Regions from separate parts of the Zhongshania aliphaticivorans genome, predicted to be linked through region 2. Evidence: predicted binding sites of a transcription regulator. Region 2 holds the regulator's gene; each other region holds the start of a gene.
What was found. Region 2 encodes PhoB, which activates phosphate uptake and scavenging genes when phosphate is short. Its sites were predicted from a motif close to TGTCATAAANNTGTAACA; they were not measured.
Positions count from the first base shown of each region.

Region 1: AZF00_RS05485 (UDP-2,3-diacylglucosamine diphosphatase) is a predicted target of PhoB. The motif match lies at 1,070-1,087, and genes of this name have one in related genera.
Region 3: AZF00_RS03045 (porin) is a predicted target of PhoB. The motif match lies at 1,108-1,125, and genes of this name have one in related genera.

Region 1 covers NZ_CP014544.1:1,259,513-1,261,686, forward strand. The annotation lists gene AZF00_RS05475 (sensor histidine kinase) at 1-620, shown strand, start outside; gene AZF00_RS05480 (response regulator) at 607-1,026, shown strand; gene AZF00_RS05485 (UDP-2,3-diacylglucosamine diphosphatase) at 1,156-1,974, shown strand; gene olsF (bifunctional ornithine lipid synthase OlsF) at 1,991-2,174, shown strand, end outside.
Region 2 covers NZ_CP014544.1:2,236,018-2,238,191, reverse strand. The annotation lists gene purU (formyltetrahydrofolate deformylase) at 1-665, shown strand, start outside; gene phoB (phosphate regulon transcriptional regulator PhoB) at 751-1,458, shown strand; gene phoR (phosphate regulon sensor histidine kinase PhoR) at 1,468-2,174, shown strand, end outside.
Region 3 covers NZ_CP014544.1:698,836-701,009, reverse strand. The annotation lists gene AZF00_RS03045 (porin) at 1-977, opposite strand, end outside; gene AZF00_RS03040 (hypothetical protein) at 1,988-2,174, shown strand, end outside.

The sequences.
Region 1 (2,174 bases), 980 kb from region 2:
TACAAAGCTTAGTAGAAATGTTTGAAGAGAACTACGGTTCTGAGATGGATGAACAAGCTAAAACCTTTTTGGGTTTTATTAAAGAATCGACTATGCGGATGACGGCCTTGATCCGTGGGCTACTGGATTACGGCCGCTTAGGGAGCGAGTCAGATCTCACTGAGGTGAATTGTCAAGAATTGGTGGACGCGGTATGTGTGGATCTTAGCTTACGGCTAGATGAAGTGGGCGGCAGTGTTGAATATAAGGACCTGCCAGTTATTACCGGGAAGATAACGGAGTTGCGCTTATTATTTCAAAATTTAATTAGCAACGGGCTTAAGTTTCGACGTCCCGATGTGTCCCCGAAAATCGTTATTGCGGCGGAGCGAGGCTTAGACTGCTGGCAGTTTAGCGTCAGTGATAACGGTATTGGTATTGCCCCTGAACATTTCCAACACATTTTTATGATTTTTCAGCGCTTACATGGGCGCGATGAATTTGAGGGAAGTGGCATCGGTTTGGCCCACTGTAAAAAAGTGGTAGAGTTACACGGTGGTGAAATTTGGGTAGAATCTCAGCTGAATGTGGGCACGGTGTTTTATTTTTCGCTCAGGGATAATCGTGATGAACAAGCTTAAACGGGTCTTGCTTATAGACGACTGCAAGGCCACAAATTACATTCATCGTCTGGTGATAGAGAAATACGGCTGCGCTGAGGCGGTCGTAGAAGTGAATAATGGCCGCGAAGCACTGGAATATTTAACCACCGAAGTAGATGGTAGCTACCCCAAGCCAGAGTTGGTTTTTTTGGATATTAATATGCCAGTGATGAACGGTTGGCAGTTTTTGGAAAAATACGCCGATGTACCCGAGGCGCAGCAGGCTGGTGTGGTTGTAGTAATGCTCACTACGTCACTTAACCCTGATGATGCATCCTTGGCTCAAAGCAAGGCGGCGGTTAAATCTTTTTCTAGTAAGCCGCTTACTGAGAGTCGCTTAGACGATGTACTCGCCGAGTATTACCCTGAGGCGTTGCGGCGCTAAGCTGCCTGTAGCCCCTCGTTCGCTCTTCGTTAAATCCCGTCTTTGTCATAAAACTGTCCTCGTTTAGTCCTGCTATTGTCATACTAAAACCCTAATCTTGGCCCAAATGGGCAAAGAGGATACACACGGGTGGAGCTAGGACAGCGTTATAAAACCGTTTGGTTATCTGACATCCACCTCGGCTTTAAAGATTGCCGAGCTGATTATCTTCTCGATTTTTTGGCGAAAACAGAGTGTGAAACGCTGTACTTGGTTGGCGATGTTGTCGACCTTTGGGCGCTAAAGCGCAGTCTGTATTGGCCCTCAAGTCACTACGAAGTGGTACGCAGCTTATTTAAAAAGGCTAGCACTGGCACGCGCGTGGTGTACATTCCGGGTAATCACGACGAGCCTCTGCGCGATTATGTCGGCCACATTCTTGGCCCCATTGAAATAAAACGTGAAGCCATACACACCACCGTAAACGGCAAACGATTGCTGATGTTTCACGGTGATTGCTTGGACGAGCATATGCGTTTGAGTAAGTGGGAGGGCCTGGTTGGCGACGCAGCCTACGATCTTTTGTTATTTCTTAATCGCTGGGCCAATTTTATTCGTCGGCGCTTCGGCCGCAATTATTGGTCCCTCGCTACCTATATAAAACAGCGTATTCCCAACGCTCGTCAGGTCATTAGTGTGTTTGAAGAGGCCGCTATCCGCGAGGCATCTCGGCGGGGGCTCGACGGCGTCGTGTGCGGTCATATTCACCAGCCAGCGCTTAAGAAAGTAAAGGGTTTGCTGTACTGCAACGACGGCGATTGGATAGAGAACTGCACCCTGCTAGGGGAGACCTTTGAGGGCAATTTAGAACTGCTGCAGTGGACAGAGCATCAAACGCTGCTGCAAAGCATGACCGGCAACGGCGGCCGGGTAAAAGCCGATGTTGTGCCTTTGCGTCGCGCCGGTTAACTAATAGGAGTTACATATGATATCGGTTGATTCAGTCATAGATGAGCAGTTTCCCCGGATATCTAAGGGCAGCCCGCGCATTAAGAAAACCTTGTCGGCGCTACTTAAATACCTATTTCACGAAGCGGAGTTCAAGCAGTTTGAGCGCGACTACCCCTATTTGCAGGGACTGGATTTTGTTGAAAAAGGCCTAGAATATT
Region 2 (2,174 bases):
GTCGCGAGGCCTTTGCGCCATTAGCGGCTGAATATGGCATGCACTGGGCGCTGGTCGATTCTGCTGTTAAGCGCAAGGTTGTAATACTGGCGAGTCACGCCTCCCACTGTCTGGCTGATATATTGCACCGTTGGCACAGTGGCGAATTAGACTGCGATATACCCTGTGTTATTTCTAACCACGAAAACCTGCGTAGCATGGTGGAGTGGCATGGTATTCCCTTTGAGTTTGTCGCCATTGACCCAAACAACAAAGCACCCGCACACGCCAAGATTATGGCGCTGGCCCAGAGCTATGAGGCAGATTGCGTGGTGTTAGCGCGCTATATGCAAATTATTCAGCCCGAGTTTTGCCAAGCTTATGCAGGGCGAATGATTAACATACACCATAGCTTCCTGCCCTCATTTATCGGCGCAAACCCCTATCAGAAAGCTTTTGATAGGGGGGTTAAGTTAATCGGTGCCACTTGCCACTACGTTACTGAGCGGCTGGATGAAGGTCCGATTATTGAACAAGACGTAATTCGGGTGTCCCATCGGCATAGCAAAGATGACCTTGTTAGACTCGGCAAGGACGTCGAAAAATCGGTGTTGGCGAGAGCGCTGCGCAACCACTTGGAAGATCGCGTTTTGGTGCATGGGAACAAGACCGTAGTGTTTGATTAATCAAGTGAAATTTAAACTGTCATAAAATTGTCACTTAAAATGGTTTTAATGCAGCCTACGAATTTTACAAAAAAAGGTTAATGGAATGACGTCAGCCACCATATTGATTGTCGACGATGAAACCGCAATCCGTGAAATGATACGGGTGGGTCTTGAATTGGCGGGTTATGAATGTCTGGAGGCAAGCAATGCCCAGGATGCCCACGGTATAATTGTTGATCAGCGCCCTGATCTTGTGCTGCTGGACTGGATGATGCCGGTCACTAGTGGTTTGGAATTGTTGCGGCGCCTACGCCGGGATGAACTGACCAGGGATTTGCTGGTGATTATGTTGACCGCCAAAGATGATGAAGACAATCGGGTGCAAGGTCTTGATGTCGGTGCCGATGACTATATCACCAAGCCTTTTTCGTCTCGTGAGCTGATGGCGCGCATTAAAGCCATTATGCGTCGATCGACAAATCGTGACGAGGAAGAAAGTATCGAAGTCGCGGGGCTGAAATTAGACCCCAGTAGCCACCGAGTATTTGTTGATGCAACTCCATTAGATATGGGGCCCACCGAATTTAAATTATTAAAATTCTTTATGACTCATCAGGAGCGAGCGTATAGTCGCGGCCAGCTTCTTGATCAGGTATGGGGCACCAATGTTTACGTTGAAGAGCGTACGGTCGATGTCCATATTCGTCGCCTTCGCAAAGCATTGCAAACTGAGCTAAGAGACTGCGGCCTTTTAATTCAAACAGTTCGTGGAACCGGTTACCGGTTTTCGACAACAGGTGTCTGCGCATAGCGCAAAATAATGCGGTATTACAGTTGGAAGGCAGAATTATTGCGGGTCGGCATACCACTCCTAGTGGTTGCGGCAGGCTGCGCGTTATTCGATCTTGGGCTATTGCCGCTATTGGCGGCGGCGTTGTTGGCATGCGCGTGGCTGTTGCGGCATTTACAGCGGTTGTCTGACTGGCTGTATAGCGGCGCGAAGTCAGATCCACCAGAGGCTGCAGGGATGTGGGGTCAAGTTTTTGATGTAATCTACGATATGCAGCGGGAATCGTCGCAGGACAGTGACCGCTTGCAGGCAATGATTGATTATTTGCACGCTTCGTTTGCCTCGATGTCGGACGCGGTAGTCATGCTTGATCCCTACGGCAATATCGAGTGGTGTAATGCCTCTGCCCACGATTTATTGGGTTTAAGAGAAGAGGGTGATAAAGGCCGTCAGCTGGTTAATTTGCTGCGCAGTCCGGCGTTTCTCCGCTATTTCGAGGCTGAGCGCTATCAAGCCCCGCTGGAAATGGTGTCGCCAGTCAATGGCCTCATTAATTTGAGTATTAGCGTCAGCTTCTTTGGTAAGCGCAATCGTCTTTTGTTTGCCCGCGATGTCACCCGAACCCACCGCTTAGAACAAATGCGCAAGGATTTCGTTGCTAATGTCTCCCATGAGTTGCGCACGCCACTCACGGTTATTAACGGGTACCTAGAGACGTTTTCTGAGCATGGCGGTGC
Region 3 (2,174 bases), 1.5 Mb from region 2:
CTGTCGTTGTTCAACCAAGATGCACCGAGTTTGTAAGGGCCAGTCGTATAGTCAGCACCGACAACCCATGTTTCGTTTTCATCTTGTGTTCCGCTTTGACCATTGTTGTTTTCTGTGTAAACAACACCAAGACCGAAAGCTGACCAGTCAAGATCAACGCCTGCGTTCCACTCTTTGTAGTCATCAAAACCAGCTGCGGAATTTTCCAAGTCTACATTCGCGTAACCGGCACCAACTGTGTAACCGATTTCATCCATCTGGCCTTCGTAACGTACAGCACCTTCCCAAGCAGAACCGTAACCACCATCGTCATCTTGGTTAACACCACCGATAGTGTTTGTGTTTGACGCGAACTGTGCATCAATAGCGGCATTTGTGTCTGCAACATCAGGCGTGTAAGAAAGACCTAACTGAAAGCCATTCATGACAGGTGACAAGTAAGTTAGTTTTTCTGCATTTCTTGTAAGGTCGTTGTCATAGTCAAAACCTTCTCCGCCGCTGTGTACAGTGATGAAGTTTGCATTGTTACCGTCATTCAAGTTGGAAAGAGTAACATTAATTGGGGTGACAAATTGGCGAATGCCGTCGTAGTTGCTGTCAGCAGAAGGCGCAGCAACTTGGAGAAGGTAAGCTGCACCGTCTTCTTCACCAAAATTTATACGGCCCCATGATCCTGACAAATAAGCGTATGACTCGTCAAGTTCAAAGCTGTCAGCGCCATCAGCGTCAGCTTCGAAATTAACACCGACAGTTAAACCGTTGTCGAGTGTTGTTTCACCATTCAAGTGGATTTCTGTTTCGCGCAAAATATCAAAGCTGCGCTCTTCGTTGTTTAAACGAGAATCTTGATCGATGTAAGTGACGTAACCTTTAAGGTGGCCACCTATGTCAAGGCTAATACCATCGCCAGCAAGAGCAGGTGATGTGATTGCTGTCATACCAACGATGGCAGCAGAAGCTAGAAGTAGTTTTTTCATTTTCATCTCCATATGAAATATTTTTTGTTAAAAATCAGCAAACGATTCGCATACTGACCTTCTTGTTCTATATCGGAGATGACGTTGTTTCTATTAAATAATGAACCGTCGAGGTATTTTTATTAAGTCGTGTTGTATTTATGTCACAGCGTTGTGACTTTCATACAGCAACATTATTTCTTGCCTGATGGCGTAGATACTTATATATCTGAAAAAGTAAGTTTGTTGTAGTAGGCGAGCTTACTCTTCATCCGGAGATCAGTTCGTTTTAGTTGGCGGGCTGATCTCCTTTCTTTCTTCATTGATAATTTTCCCTGTTGAATGACTGTGATATTTGTCGGATTGGCGGCCTGTTTTGTAAGATCAAATTCTTACCCACAATTAAAGCGGGACGCGAGAGCGTTCCCGCTTCTCGTTTTTTCACATCCTGATAGAGTCAGAACCAGCCCGTTCTGGCCTGCCGGTTCCCCAAAGGAAGCGGCGACCTGAAACGATCCGTATCGACCCGGATAAACCCGAAAACCATAGAAAAACTGCGGCTTTTGGTGTTTTGTTAAGGTTATGGTAACGACCTCTTCCGTAGACTTGAAGGAGAGCAGGAGGAAGGCGTTAAGATGGAACACAAGGTGTGCGTGGTAATACCACGCCCACCTTGGAGGGGGACTTCCCATCCCCCGTTGACACCCCCTCGGAATCCCTAAGCTTGTCGATCCTTTTGGAATCGACGCACCAAGGGATTGTGTCAGCCAGACCGGTATCGAACCTCTCCGGCTGAGGTAAACGTTTCGCCGTTTCATCACGAGCAGGGGAGACTTCGCTCTCCCCTACAGCCCCATCGACCAAAGGGCAGTGTGCGCCCCTTGGAACCCTCCACAAGGCGTGTGCCGCCTTGACCTGCATTCAGGGGAATTCGCCTCCCCTGAAAACCCTGGACCAACCCTTGCGCAGGATTGGATGCCGCGAGGACGCCGCGAGGCTCGGCTTATGAAAGCCTCAGTAAGCTGGGAGGCATGGAAAAGCAAAATGACCAAAAGCGCAAAGGACCGATATCCTACCGCCCGCCTGTAGAGCTGGAAGCCGAATTTTGGTTGCGGGTCGAGCGGTCAGGGCTCTCGAAAAATGCCTTTATCACACAGGCAATTTTCGGTAAGGAACCTGCACGCGCCGCCAGAAAGCCTGTCATCGAAAAGCAGGTTA